2 linked regions of the Niveibacterium microcysteis genome follow. Each later gene encodes a partner of the first gene's protein in a complex. Links are inferred from orthologs where the notes say so. Each region holds a gene or a part of one and is shown in the gene's direction. Other genes may lie near its edges.

What was found.
Region 2: the proteins of nusB (region 1) and rpsJ are in contact, whole or in part, in a solved structure (PDB 3D3B), measured with the Escherichia coli proteins. The link is inferred for Niveibacterium microcysteis from one-to-one orthologs.

What each region holds. Positions count from the first base shown.
Region 1 is NZ_CP071060.1:476,169-483,374, reverse strand. The notes cover bases 3,053-5,861. They hold nusB (transcription antitermination factor NusB), read left to right. Parts: upstream 3,053-4,123; coding sequence 4,124-4,600; downstream 4,601-5,861. Other genes in these bases: JY500_RS02215 (type IV pilus twitching motility protein PilT), read left to right, coding at 5,331-5,861; JY500_RS02220 (GNAT family N-acetyltransferase), read left to right, coding at 4,597-5,169; ribH (6,7-dimethyl-8-ribityllumazine synthase), read left to right, coding at 3,654-4,127; ribBA (bifunctional 3,4-dihydroxy-2-butanone-4-phosphate synthase/GTP cyclohydrolase II), read left to right, coding at 3,053-3,608. In the rest of the region: JY500_RS02245 (transporter substrate-binding domain-containing protein), read right to left, coding at 1-1,724; JY500_RS02240 (riboflavin synthase), read left to right, coding at 1,882-2,514; more of ribBA, read left to right, coding at 2,511-3,052; more of JY500_RS02215, read left to right, coding at 5,862-6,467; JY500_RS02210 (hypothetical protein), read left to right, coding at 6,613-6,999; nosZ (TAT-dependent nitrous-oxide reductase), read right to left, coding at 7,076-7,206. UniProt on the Escherichia coli protein: Part of the processive rRNA transcription and antitermination complex (rrnTAC). The complex forms an RNA-chaperone ring around the RNA exit tunnel of RNA polymerase (RNAP).
Region 2 is NZ_CP071060.1:726,160-733,517, forward strand. What follows is about bases 2,062-5,022. They hold rpsJ (30S ribosomal protein S10), read left to right. Parts: upstream 2,062-3,366; coding sequence 3,367-3,678; downstream 3,679-5,022. Other genes in these bases: fusA (elongation factor G), read left to right, coding at 2,062-2,079; tuf (elongation factor Tu), read left to right, coding at 2,105-3,295; rplC (50S ribosomal protein L3), read left to right, coding at 3,802-4,443; rplD (50S ribosomal protein L4), read left to right, coding at 4,455-5,022. In the rest of the region: more of fusA, read left to right, coding at 1-2,061; more of rplD, read left to right, coding at 5,023-5,075; rplW (50S ribosomal protein L23), read left to right, coding at 5,072-5,380; rplB (50S ribosomal protein L2), read left to right, coding at 5,381-6,205; rpsS (30S ribosomal protein S19), read left to right, coding at 6,216-6,491; rplV (50S ribosomal protein L22), read left to right, coding at 6,501-6,830; rpsC (30S ribosomal protein S3), read left to right, coding at 6,840-7,358. UniProt on the Escherichia coli protein: Involved in the binding of tRNA to the ribosomes. Part of the processive rRNA transcription and antitermination complex (rrnTAC). The complex forms an RNA-chaperone ring around the RNA exit tunnel of RNA polymerase (RNAP).

The sequences.
Region 1 (7,206 bases):
TCCAGCGCCGCATCGCGCGCCTCAGCCAGCGCCGCCTCGCTTGCCAGCCGGCGAGTCACCTCGCGCTGCAGGCGACGGTTCCAGACGACGATGATGCCGATCACCAGCGCCAGCACCGCCAGCACCGGCAGGCCGATCGACAGCACCTTCTGCCACGGCAACACGAATCGGTACTTCGGCACCAGCCAGCGTTCATTGAGCTGGTGCACTTCGGCCGGCGTCAGTGAATCGAGCGCAAGCCCGAGTAGCGCGACCAGCTCGGGCCAATCGCTGCGCACTGCGATGTGCACCTCGCTCGGCGCCTCGACCCAGCTGCCGGCCACTTTCAGCACGCCGGCGTAATCCTTGGCGAGGCGCGGCGCCACGGCGGTCAGGTCGTTGAAGCTTGCCTCGGCTTCGCCGCGCGCCACCGCATCGAGCGCCTGCTCCAGGGTATCGAACTCGATGACATGGACGCCCGGGTAGTTGCGCGCAAGCCGCGGCACCAGGAAATGACCGCGCTTCATCGCCACGACCTTCCCGAGGTACTGCCCCGGCTCGTGGAAGAAGTCGCCTTCGCTGCGCGTGACCGCCACGGTGGCGGTCGTGAGCAGCGGGCCGGCGAAGCGCGCGAACTCTTCGCGTTCGGCGCTGCGCGAAAGGCCCAAGGCGAGATCGATCTCGCGTGTGGCGAGTGCACGCTGCAGGTCAGCCAGGGTGTAGGCGCGCGGGGTCTCGATGCCAACGCCGAGGCGCCGCGCAAGAAGGTCGAACTTGTCGGCGAACAGACCCTGCATGCGGCCATCCGGCCCGCGCTCGGTCAGCGGCGCGTAGTCGGCGATATAGCCGATGCGCAGGCGCGGATGAGCGGCCAGCCACGCGCGCTGGGCTGCGTCGAGCTGCAAGGGGGTTGCGACCGGGGCCAACTGGAGCGGCACCGGCGCCCAACGACGCACGACCGCCGCGCGTTCGTCGGCACTGATCGAGGCAATCGCGCGATCGAGCAGCGGCGCGAGCGCGGCGGCCTGGCGGCCGACACCAAAGCGCAGGCCGGAATCGATCGGTACCGGGCCGCGTACCGAGAGGTTGGAAAGCAAGCCGCGTTCGACCTGATACTCGGCCGGTGCGAGCGCGCCGAAATAAGCGTCGGCACGCGCTTCGGATACCGCGCGCAGCGCATCCGCCGTCGTCGGCACCCTGAGTAACTTTGCGCGCGGGTAGCGCTGTGGCACCAGCTCGGCCGCGGCATAGCCCTCCTCGACCGCCACGGTGCGCCCTTCCAGCGTTGCGTCCGGCGACAGGCCACTGGTATCGCGCCGGGCGATCATGACGACCGGCGTGTCGAGGTAGGACTGCGTGAAGTCCATGAAGCGCTCGCGCTCGCCGGTGCGACCGATCGACGGCACCACGTCAATCTCGCCGGCACGCACTTTGGCAAACAGCGCCGCGGCGTCGCGTTCGACACGAATTTCGTAAGTCGCGCCGATACGCCGCGCAATCAGCTCGAGCATGTCGGCCGACATACCGATGTAGCGCCCCTCTGCGCTGAACTGTTCGATCGGCGCCCAGTCCTGGCGCGCGACACCGACCCGGATCACCGGATGCGTAGCCAGCCATGCACGCTCGGACGGCGTGGCTTCAACCGGTGCGGCACCGGCGGGTTGGGTCGAGAGAACGAGCACGGCAGCGCACACACGCGCAGCCCAGGCTGCAACGGCGACAAACGAGGGGCGGATGGGGGACATGGCGCGATGATAGCGGCGCGCCGGCCCGGCTACCCGCGGCACAGTTCGCAAGATTGGGAGGGAAGCCCGGCGCCGCTTCAGCGCGCGCCACCTGCCGCGATCGGTGCCGGCCCCGGCGGATCGGCTAGAATTGCGGTTTTTCCAAGCGGAGCGAAGCATGTTCTCCGGAATCGTGGCCGCAACCGGCCGCATCGTTGCGGTGACCCCGCTCGACCAAGGCGTCCGCCTGACCACCGATGTTGGCAACTGGGATCTTTCCGATGTGGCGCTCGGTGATTCGATCGCCCACAACGGCGTCTGCCTTACCGTGATCGCGAAGGAAGGCCAGCGGATGCAGTTTGACGTGTCGGCCGAAACGCTGGCCTGCACCGTCGGGCTCGCCGAGCCGGGCGAGGTGAACCTCGAGAAGGCGCTGCGTCTGGCCGACCGAATCGGTGGCCACCTTGTCAGCGGCCACGTCGATGGCGTCGGCGAAGTGCTGAAGTTCGCGCCGATCGGCGAGAGCCACGAGCTGGTGATCCGTGCCCCGCGCGCATTGGCCGGCTACATCGCCCGCAAAGGATCGATCACGGTGGATGGTGTGAGCCTCACGGTGAACCGCATCGAAGGCACGGATTTCTCGATCAACCTGATCCCGCACACGGTTGAAGTCACGACCCTCAAGCGCCTCACGCCAGGAACCAAGGTGAACCTCGAAGTCGACCTGATCGCCCGCCACGTCGAGCGCATGCTGGCCTGGGAAAAAGAAGCGTCAGCCTCCGACATGCAGACCGGCGGAGGGCAGTCATGAGCGTACTGGCACCGATTACCGCAATCATCGAAGACATCCGCGCCGGCAAGATGGTGGTGCTGGTGGATGAAGAGGATCGCGAAAACGAGGGCGACCTGGTTCTTGCCGCCGAACATGTCACGCCTGAAGCGATCAACTTCATGGCCAAGCATGGCCGCGGCCTGATCTGCCTGACGCTCACGCAACAGCGCTGCAAGCAGTTGGGGCTGGGCTTGATGGTAAAGGACAACCGCTCGCCCTTTTCCACCGCCTTCACCACCTCGATCGAGGCGGCCGAAGGGGTGACGACGGGCATCTCCGCGCAGGACCGTGCGGTCACCGTGCAGGCAGCCGTCGCCCGAAACGCAACGCCGGATTCGATCGTGCAGCCGGGCCACATCTTCCCGCTGATGGCACAGCCCGGCGGTGTGCTGGTGCGTGCCGGCCACACCGAAGCCGGTTGCGATCTCGCACAGTTGGCCGGTTGCGAGCCTGCGGCGGTGATCTGCGAGATTCTCAAGGACGACGGCACGATGGCGCGCCTGCCGGATCTGCTGGAATTCGCGAAGGAACACGACCTGAAGATCGGCGCAATCCGCGATCTGATCGAGTATCGCGCCCAGGCCGAGGTGCTGATCGAGCGCGTCACCGAAAAGACCGTGGACACCGCGCACGGGCCGTTCCAACTCTGTGCTTTCGCTGACCGGGTATCGGGCGATGTGCATCTGGCGCTGTCGCGTGGTGACGTGCGCCCCGACACCGAGGCGCTGGTGCGGGTGCATGAGCCGGTTTCGGTGCTGGACTTTCTCGACCCCGCCGGCAGTCACCACAGCTTTGGCATTGACGATTCGCTGCGCCGGATTGCCGCGCACGGTAACGGCGTGCTGATTCTGCTGCGCAGGCCCGAAAGCGGCGAAGAACTGATCGCCAAGCTCACGCCGGACAGCAACCGCCGCCCGGCGCTGAAATGGGACCCGCGGATTTTCGGTATCGGCGCGCAGATCCTGCGCAACCTCGGCGTCGGCAAGATGCGCGTGCTCGCAAGCCCGCGCAAGATCCCCAGCATGACCGGCTTCGGCCTCGAAATCACCGGTTACGACGCGCCGACCGCCTGACCCCAAACATCGCACGGCGCCCGCATGGCGCCTACAAGGACTGACATGCCCCGCTTCGAGAAGATTGCCGAGATCACCCCCGACCTCAACGGCGCCGGCCTGCGTGTCGGCATCGTGATGAGCCGTTTCAACCAGTACGTATGCGAAGGCCTGCTGTCGGCCGCGACCACTGAACTGATCAACCGCGGTGTTGCCCACGATGCGATCCAGATCGCCACCGTGCCGGGCGCACTCGAGATCCCCCTGGCGCTGCAGACGATGGCACGATCGGGCCGTTTCGATGCCCTGATCGCGCTCGGCGCGGTAATCCGCGGCGAGACCTACCACTTCGAACTGGTGTCGAACGAACAGGGCGCCGGCATCACCCGCGTCACGCTCGACGAGAGCATCCCGATCGCGAACGGCGTGCTGACGACCGAGGATGACAACCAGGCCGAATTCCGCATGCATCAAAAAGGCACCGAGGCCGCTCAGGCGGCGATCGAGATGGCCAACCTGCAAAAGGCACTCCGCGCATGAACACCCCAACCCCGAACAAAACGCCGCGCCGCCTGGCGCGCGAACTGGTGCTGCAAGGCCTGTACCAGTGGCAGCTGACCGGCAATTCGGTTCCGATGATCGAGGAACACCTTGAGATCTCGGAAGAAACCGCGGGCGACTGGGTGCGCTCCGACCGCATCCTGCTGCGCGCGTTGCTGACCGGCGCGACCGAGCACGCCAGCGAACTTGAAGCCGAGTTCGTGCCGCACATCGATCGCCCGATCGGGGAACTCTCGCCGATCGAACGCGCAATCGTGCTGCTCGGCGTGTACGAACTGAAGCACTGCCCCGAAACGCCGTATCGCGTGATCCTCAACGAAGCCATCGAGCTGGCAAAGAACTTCGGCGGCACCGAAGGGCACCGCTTCGTGAATGGCGTGCTGGACAAGTGCGCGGCGCGGCTGCGCGCGGTGGAAGTGGAACACGCCAAGAAGGGCGCGCCACGCAAGTGAGCCGCGCGCCGGTTCTGCTCGACATGCCCGGGCAGATCGACACGGCGCGCCTCACGCTGCGCCCGCCCCGCGCGGGCGACGGCGCGGCCGTCATGGAAGCGGTGTGCGACTCGTTGGTGGCGCTGCGCCAGTGGCCGGCAAACCTGCCGTGGGCAGTGCCGGAGCCAACGCTGGAGAGCTTCGAAACCTTCTGCCGGCGCGCCGAAGCCCAGTTCGTCCTGCGCGAAGACTTCACTTTCCTGATCCGGCACCGTACCGAGGATCGCCTTGTCGGTGCCTGCGGCCTTCACCGCTTTGATTGGCTCGCGCGACGGTTCGAGATCGGCTATTGGGGGCATACGCCAAGCCTTGGCCACGGCTACCTAAGCGAAGCAGTCAGCGCGATCCGCGACCTGGCCTTGCACACGCTCCATGCTCGCCGACTGGAAATCGTCACCAACGCACGCAACCTCCGCAGCCGCGCGCTGGCAGAGCGTTGCGGCTTTGTGCTGGAACACCTGCGACCGCAGAACACTCCGGAACACGGCGGCGACGCCGGCGAGGCAGCGGTTTACGTGCGTATCGCCTGAAGCGCCGCCCCCATTCCGGCGCAAATCAGTAAACAGCTAGAATACTGAAATTACGTACAGCCATCGATCTGCTGGCCGCCTGTCGGCGCGCCCGTAGAAATCGGCGCACAGCGGTATATAGTCACGCCCGCACGAACAAAATGCTTGCGCAGGGAGCCTGAATGGAATTCCAGAACTACTCGATGATCGAGACGCTGTCCCCGGCCGAGAATGCGGGCTACCCCGCCCTCGGTACGCTGGTTGAGCAGATCCTGCACCTGCTCAACTCGAACATCGTGTTCAGCGACATCATCATTCACCAGAACAGCCCGGTGATGCTGCGCCAGCCCAAGCGCCTGGTGGCTGCCTGCGACACGCCGGTAACCGGCGAGGATCTGGAGGAGTTCTTCAAGGTCATCGAACCGAACTGGGAAGAGCGCATCATGGAGCGCGCCTTCGATCGCTCGAAGGACCTCTACAGCGCCCGCATCCGCGCTAACTGCTTCACCTTCCAGGGCCGCAAGCGCCTAGGCTGCGTGATTCGCCGTTTCCCGACCGAGCCGATGCCGATGGAAGACCTCGGTCTGCGCCCGTCGATCCAGGAGCTGGTCAAGCTCAACAGCGGCCTCGTGCTGTTCATTGGCGACACCTGCCAAGGCAAATCGACGACGATCGCCTCGCTGCTCGACGAGATCAACAAGACCCGCTCGGGCCACATCATCACGATCGAAGACCCGGTCGAAACCCTGATCCCGCAGCGCCGTTGCATCATCACACAACGCGAAGTGGGCGAAGACGGCGACGTTGGCAGCTACTACCTGGGCGCCCTCGATGCACTGCGCGAACGCCCCGACGTCATCCTGATTGGCGAGATCCGTGACGCGCAAACGGCGCAGGAAGCGCTCGCCTTGTCGGAATCCGGCCCGCTGGTGTTTGCTACGCTGCACGCGAAGACCACCGAGCTGGGCCTGCAGAAGATGCTGCGCCTGCTCGGCAACACCGAAACCCAGGCGCAGACGCTGGCCAGCTCGCTGCGCAGCGTGATCTGCCAGGCGCTGATTCCGTCACTGAAGGGCGACTCCTACTACCTCGCCACCGAATGCCTGACGCCCAACGCCGAAGCGCAGGCGCTGATCGCATCGCGCAACGTCGGCGGCATCCGCCCCTTGCTCGACAAGCTCAACGCGGTGCCGGACTCCCGCTCGCACACGATGAACTCCGACCTGCAGATCCTGCTGAAAGCCAAACGCGTCGGTCTCGCCGACGCCCGCAAGGCAACCACCGACCTGGCGCGCTTCCACGAGCTATTCGAACGCTGATTGCTTCGCAGGCAACGAACGAGACGGCGGGCGCTTGCTCGCCGTTTTTCTTTTGCGAAGTGCCGGAAGGCCGGCCGACTCGCGGCCCCCGACAATACGGGGCATTATTCACCGCATCGAAGTTCGGCGGATTGGAGCGCGTCGCATGCAATTCGAATTCGAGTTCTACAGTTCAGAGATCGAACGCATCGAGGCGGACGGCAGCGAGCTCAAGGTACATTTTTCGGCCGCACATCTGCACGCGGTCGCGCCGGGCGGCACCCGCGTGCCCGGCTACGCCGGCAAGCTCATGATGCACTTTTCGAACGCCCACTGGACTGGTGCGCCTGAACGCTGCATCGGAGGGTTGGCTGACGGGAGCCTGTCGGTTGGCGCTGTGCGGCAAACACGTTTCGAACTACCGCTCGACGCATCCGGCTCGATCGTTGCGGAGTTCCGCTTGATCTCCGGTTCGCAGTTTTCCGTACAGGCGGCCCATGTCAGCTGCGCAGCCCGGGCGCCGGACCAGTTCGTCGAGAGTTATGCCTGCTGACGAATCGGCATAAAAAAGGGGAGCGCACGCGCGCTCCCCAACTCTCTTGCCGCCACCTCGGAGGCGGTGCGTTCGATCAGGCTTCCACGATCATGCGCGAGCGCATCTCCAGGTGCAGCGCGTGGCAGAAGTGCGTGCAGTAGATCCAGAACACGCCGACCTTGTCCGCCTTGAAGGTGACCGACTTGGTTTCCTGCGGGTTCACGA
Region 2 (7,358 bases), 250 kb from region 1 along the record:
CCGATCGAGCGGTACCGTAATATCGGTATCTCGGCGCACATTGACGCCGGCAAGACCACCACGACCGAGCGCATCCTGTTCTACACCGGTGTCAATCACAAGATCGGTGAAGTGCATGATGGCGCTGCCACCATGGACTGGATGGAGCAGGAGCAAGAGCGCGGCATCACGATTACGTCGGCCGCGACGACCTGTTTCTGGAAGGGCATGGACCTGTCTCTGCCCGAGCACCGCGTCAACATCATCGACACCCCGGGGCACGTCGACTTCACGATTGAAGTCGAGCGCTCGATGCGCGTGCTCGATGGCGCGTGCATGGTTTACTGCGCCGTTGGTGGCGTTCAGCCGCAGTCGGAAACCGTTTGGCGTCAGGCCAACAAGTACGGTGTTCCGCGTCTCGCCTTCGTGAACAAGATGGACCGCCAGGGTGCGGACTTCTTCAAGGTTCACGATCAGATGCGCGCGCGTCTGAAGGCCAACCCGATCCCCATCCAGGTGCCGATCGGTGCGGAAGACAACTTCCGTGGCGTCGTTGACCTGGTCAAGATGAAGGCCATCTGGTGGGATGACGCTTCGCAAGGCATGAAGTTCGAGTACGGCGAGATCCCGGCTGAACTGGCTGCCAAGTGCAAGGAATGGCGCGAGAAGATGGTCGAGGCTGCAGCCGAGGCATCGGAAGAGCTGATGAACAAGTACCTTGAAGAAGGTGACCTGTCTGAGGCCGATCTGAAGGCCGCACTGCGTGATCGCACCATCAAGGGCGAGATCGTCCCGATGCTGTGTGGCTCGGCGTTCAAGAACAAGGGCGTCCAGGCGATGCTCGACGCAGTCATCGACTACATGCCTTCGCCGGTCGACATCCCGCCGGTTGATGGTGAGAAGGAAGATGGCTCCGCCGACACCCGTCCGGCGACCGATGATGCGCCGTTCTCCGCGCTTGCATTCAAGCTGATGACCGACCCGTTCGTGGGTCAGCTGACCTTCTTCCGCGTCTATTCGGGCGTGGTGAAGTCGGGCGACACGATCTACAACCCGGTCAAGAGCAAGAAAGAGCGCATCGGTCGTATCGTGCAGATGCACGCGAACAACCGTGAAGAAATCGAAGAAGTTCGCGCCGGCGACATCGCTGCTGCGATCGGTCTGAAGGAAGTGACGACGGGTGACACCCTTTCCGATCTGGAAAAGGTGATCATGCTTGAGCGCATGGAATTCCCGGAGCCGGTGATTCACGTCGCCGTGGAGCCGAAGACCAAGGCTGACCAGGAAAAGATGGGCGTCGCGCTGAACCGCCTCGCGAAGGAAGATCCGTCCTTCCGTGTTCGCACGGACGAAGAGTCGGGTCAGACCATCATCTCCGGTATGGGCGAACTGCACCTCGAGATCATCGTCGACCGCATGAAGCGCGAGTTCGGTGTCGAGGCGAACGTGGGCGCCCCGCAGGTTGCCTACCGCGAAACGATCCGCGGCACCGTCGAGAATGCCGAAGGCAAGTTCGTCAAGCAGTCCGGCGGTCGTGGTCAGTATGGCCACGTTGTGCTCAAGATCGAGCCGAACGAGCCGGGCAAGGGCTACGAGTTCGTCGACGCGATCAAGGGTGGCGTCGTGCCGCGCGAGTACATCCCCGCGGTGGACAAGGGCCTGCAGGAAACGCTGCCGAACGGCGTGCTGGCTGGCTTCCCGGTGGTGGACGTCAAAGTGACGCTGCACTTCGGTTCGTACCACGATGTGGACTCGAACGAAAACGCGTTCAAGATGGCCGCCTCGATGGGCTTCAAGGATGGTATGCGCAAGGCCAATCCGGTGCTGCTTGAGCCGATGATGTCGGTTGAAGTGGAAACGCCGGAAGACTTCATGGGCAACGTCATGGGCGACCTTTCGGGGCGTCGTGGCATCGTCCAGGGCATGGACGACGTTGCGGGCATGAAGGTCATCAAGGCCGAAGTGCCGCTGGCCGAGATGTTTGGTTACTCGACCACGCTGCGCTCGCTGACCCAGGGTCGTGCGACCTACTCGATGGAGTTCAAGCACTACTCCGAAGCGCCGCGCAACGTCGCGGAAGCCATCATCAACAAGAAGTGATGCGTTGATCAATTAAGGACTAAAAATGGCCAAGGAAAAATTCGAGCGGACGAAACCGCACGTGAACGTCGGGACCATCGGTCACGTTGACCATGGCAAGACCACGCTGACCGCAGCAATCACGACCGTGCTGGCAGCCAAGTTCGGCGGCGCAGCGAAGGCGTACGACCAGATCGACGCGGCGCCGGAAGAAAAGGCGCGCGGTATCACGATCAACACCGCACACGTCGAGTACGAGACGGCTAACCGTCACTACGCGCACGTTGATTGCCCGGGTCACGCTGACTACGTCAAGAACATGATTACCGGTGCCGCCCAGATGGACGGCGCGATCCTGGTCTGCTCGGCCGCTGACGGCCCGATGCCGCAAACGCGTGAGCACATCCTGCTCGCCCGTCAGGTCGGCGTGCCGTACATCATCGTCTTCCTGAACAAGTGCGACATGGTCGACGACGCCGAGCTGCTCGAGCTCGTCGAAATGGAAGTGCGCGAGCTGCTCTCCAAGTACGAATTCCCCGGCGACGATGTGCCCATCGTCAAGGGTTCGGCCCTCAAGGCCCTCGAAGGCGACAAGGGCGAGCTCGGCGAAGGCGCCATCATGGCCCTGGCTGACGCACTCGACTCCTACATCCCGACTCCGGAGCGCGCGATCGACAAGCCGTTCCTGTTGCCGATCGAAGACGTCTTCTCGATCTCGGGTCGCGGTACCGTGGTGACCGGTCGCGTTGAGCGCGGTGTCGTCAAGGTCGGCGAAGAAATCGAAATCGTCGGTATCAAGCCGACGGTCAAGACCATCTGCACCGGCGTTGAAATGTTCCGCAAGCTGCTCGACCAAGGTCAAGCTGGCGACAACGTCGGCGTGCTGCTGCGCGGCACCAAGCGTGAAGACGTCGAGCGTGGTCAGGTTCTGGCCAAGCCGGGTTCGATCACGCCGCACACCCACTTCACCGGTGAAGTGTACGTGCTGTCGAAGGACGAAGGTGGTCGTCACACCCCGTTCTTCAACAACTACCGCCCGCAGTTCTACTTCCGTACCACCGACGTGACCGGTTCGATCGCGCTGCCGGAAGGCACCGAGATGGTCATGCCGGGCGACAACGTCTCGATCACCGTCAAGCTGATCGCCCCGATCGCCATGGAAGAAGGTCTGCGCTTCGCAATCCGCGAAGGTGGTCGTACCGTTGGTGCTGGCGTCGTCGCCAAGATCATCGAGTAATTGTTGTGCAGGGGCGCCCGAACGGGCGCCCTTTGTTCTTTGCGTTCTTTACCGCTCTTTAGGAATACATCATGCAAAGCCAAAAGATCCGCATCCGCCTGAAGGCATTCGACTATCGTCTGATCGATCAGTCCGCCCAGGAAATCGTTGAAACCGCGAAGCGCACCGGCGCAGTCGTGCGCGGCCCGGTTCCGCTGCCGACCCGCATCGAGCGTTACAACCTGCTGCGTTCGCCGCACGTTAACAAGACCTCGCGCGATCAGTTCGAAATCCGCACCCATCAGCGCCTCATGGACATCATCGACCCGACGGACAAGACGGTTGATGCGCTGATGAAGCTCGACCTGCCAGCAGGCGTCGACGTCGAGATCAAGCTGCAGTAATTTGAACCGCTTGCGTATTTTTTAAGCACGCGGTTATAATTTCGGATTCGCGCCCATCTGTTTGGGCGCGATTCGACTTTTTAGCGGTCCGGTCAATCGCAACCGGATTTTCAGGAGAACAACATGAGTCTAGGCCTTGTTGGTCGCAAGGTCGGCATGACTCGCGTCTTCGCTGAGGATGGTGTTTCCATCCCGGTGACGGTGCTTGACGTGTCGAACAACCGAGTGACCCAGATCAAGACGCCTGATGTCGACGGCTACGCCGCGATTCAGGTGACTTTCGGCAAGCGCCGTGCAAGTCGCGTTAACAAAGCGGCTGCCGGTCATCTCGCCAAAGCCGGTGTCGAAGCCGGTCACGTCCTGAAGGAATTTCGACTCGCTGACGAACAGCTCGCCTCGTACAAGGCTGGCGATGTCATCAGCGTCGAAATCTTCACCGTCGGCCAGAAGGTCGATGTGACGGGCGTGTCCATCGGTAAGGGCTTCGCTGGCACCATCAAGCGTCACAACTTCGGTTCGCAGCGCGCAACCCACGGTAACTCGCGTAGCCATAACGTGCCGGGTTCCATTGGTATGGCGCAGGATCCGGGTCGTGTTTTCCCGGGTAAGCGCATGTCGGGTCATCTGGGTGCTGTCCGTGCGACGGTCCAGAGTCTCGAAGTGGTGCGTGTGGATGCTGAGCGCGGCCTGCTGCTCGTGAAGGGCGCAGTGCCCGGTCACGACGGTGGTGACGTCGTGGTGCGTCCGGCTGTCAAGGCCAAGTGAGCGGGGGCGAGATGGAACTGAAGCTGATTAATGAGCAGGGCCAGGCTTCGTCGACCGTTCAGGCATCCGATGCTTTGTTCGGCCGCGAATACAACGAGGCGCTGGTGCACCAGGTCGTGGTGGCCTACCAGGCAAACGCCCGTTCTGGCAATCGTGCGCAATTGACCCGCGCTGAGGTCAAGCACACGACGAAAAAGCCGTGGCGTCAAAAGGGTACCGGTCGCGCGCGTTCTGGTTCGACTTCCAGCCCGCTGTGGCGTGGGGGCGGTCGCACCTTCCCGAATAGCCCGGACGAGAACTTCACGCAGAAGCTGAACCGCAAGATGTATCGCGCCGGCATGGCGTCGATTCTCTCGCAGCTGGCCCGTGAAGACCGTTTGGTGGTGATTGATGGTTTCGGTATCGAAGCCCCGAAGACCAAGCTTCTGGTTCAGAAGCTCAAGGGTATGGGCCTGGATTCCGCGCTGGTGATCACCGACAACCTGGACGAGAACCTCCTGCTGTCCTCGCGCAACCTGCACGATGTGCTGGTGCTCGGCGTGCAGGAAACCGATCCGGTTTCGCTGATCCGCTTCCCGAAGGTGATCGTCACCAAGGCAGCGGTCGCCAAGATGGAGGAGATGTGGCAATGAGCTTCTCTCAAGAACGTCTGTACCAGGTTCTGCTCGCGCCGCAGATCTCCGAAAAGGCGACTTATGTCGCGGAGAAGAACGAGCAGGTGATTTTCAAGGTGGCATCTGACGCCACCAAGCCCGAGATCAAGGCTGCTGTCGAGCTCCTCTTCAAGGTTGAAGTGGATTCGGTGCAGGTCGCGAACGTCAAGGGCAAGGTCAAGCGTTTTGGTCGCACGACGGGTCGCCGCAAGGGCTGGAAAAAAGCCTTTGTGTGTCTGAAGGCCGGTCAGGAGATCAACTTCGTTGAAGGGGGGGCCGCTTAAATGCTGGTCAAGGTCAAGCCGACATCCGCGGGTCGCCGCGGCGTCGTCAAAGTGGTCAACCCGAATCTGCACAAGGGCAAGCCGTTCGCCGGTCTGGTCGAAAAGCAGACGAAGAACGCTGGCCGCAATGCGCATGGTCGCGTCACGGTGCGCCACCAGGGTGGTGGTCACAAGCAGCACTACCGCGTTGTCGATTTCAAGCGCAACAAGGATGGCATCCCGGCAAAGGTCGAGCGTATCGAATACGACCCGAACCGTACCGCCCACATCGCGCTGCTGTGCTATGCCGATGGCGAGCGCCGCTACATCATCGCTCCGCGTGGTCTGGAAGTCGGTCAAGTGATCGTTTCCGGGTCCGAGGCGCCGATCAAGTCGGGTAACGCTCTGCCGATTCGGAATATTCCGGTTGGTACGACGATCCACTGCATCGAGATGCTCCCGGGCAAGGGTGCCCAGCTGGCTCGCGCCGCTGGTACTTCGGTCCAGCTGCTCGCTCGCGAAGGTAGCTACGCTCAGCTGCGTCTGCGTTCCGGTGAAATCCGCCGGGTGCACATCGAGTGTCGCGCGACGATCGGTGAAGTCGGCAACGAAGAGAACAGCCTCCGCAAGATCGGTAAGGCTGGTGCTCAGCGTTGGCGTGGCATCCGTCCGACGGTGCGTGGTACCGCGATGAACCCGATCGATCACCCGCATGGTGGTGGTGAAGGTAAGACCGGTGAGGGTCGCGTGCCTGTCAGCCCGTGGGGTACCCCGGCCAAGGGTTACCGTACTCGCTCGAACAAGCGCACGGACACCATGATTGTCCAGCGTCGGCACAAGCGCTAAGAGGTAAGAAATGGCTCGTTCTATCAAGAAAGGCCCCTTCGTCGATGCGCACCTTCTCAAGAAGGTCGATGCCGTTCGGGGTTCCAATGACAAGCGTCCGATCAAGACCTGGTCGCGTCGTTCGACCGTGCTGCCCGAATTTGTCGGCTTCACGATCGCGGTGCACAACGGTCGTCAGCATATTCCGGTGTATGTCACCGAGAACATGGTCGGTCACAAGCTCGGCGAATTTGCGCTGACCCGTACGTTCAAGGGTCACGCCGCCAGCAAGAAGGCGAAGAAGTAAGGAGCGACGATGGAAACCAAAGCAATTCTGCGCGGCGTCCGTCTCTCCGCCCAAAAGGGTCGGCTGGTGGCTGACCTGGTGCGCGGCAAGAAAGTCGACCAAGCCCTGAATACTCTGACGTTCTGCCCGAAGAAGGGCGCCAAGATCGTCAAGAAGGTGCTCGAGTCGGCGATCGCGAATGCGGAGCATAACGACGGCGCTGATATCGACACTCTCAAGGTGACGAGCATCTACGTCGAACAGGGTACGTCGCTCAAGCGCTTCACGGCGCGTGCAAAGGGACGCGGTAACCGCATCCTCAAGCCGACTTGCCACATCTACGTGACTGTCGGCGAGTAAGGAGCACACATGGGACAGAAGATTCATCCGACTGGCTTCCGCCTCTCGGTGACGCGTAACTGGACTTCGCGCTGGTTCGCAAACAGCCAGAACTTCTCGGGGATGCTTCTCGAGGACCTGCAGGTTCGCGAGCATCTGAAGAAGAAGCTGGGTCACGCTTCGGTTGGCCGTGTGCTGATCGAGCGTCCGGCGAAAACCGCCCGTATCACCGTTTACAGCGCCCGTCCGGGCGTTGTGATCGGCAAGAAGGGCGAGGATATCGAGCAGCTGAAGGCTGATCTGCAGAAGATCCTGAAGGTGCCTGTACACGTCAGCATCGAAGAGATCCGCAAGCCGGAAGTCGACGCCAAGCTGATCGCCGACTCGATCGCGCAGCAGCTTGAAAAGCGGATCATGTTCCGCCGCGCGATGAAGCGTGCGATGCAAAACGCCATGCGTCTGGGTGCCCAGGGCATCAAGATCATGAGCTCGGGCCGTCTGAACGGTGCCGAAATTGCACGTACCGAGTGGTATCGCGAAGGTCGTGTG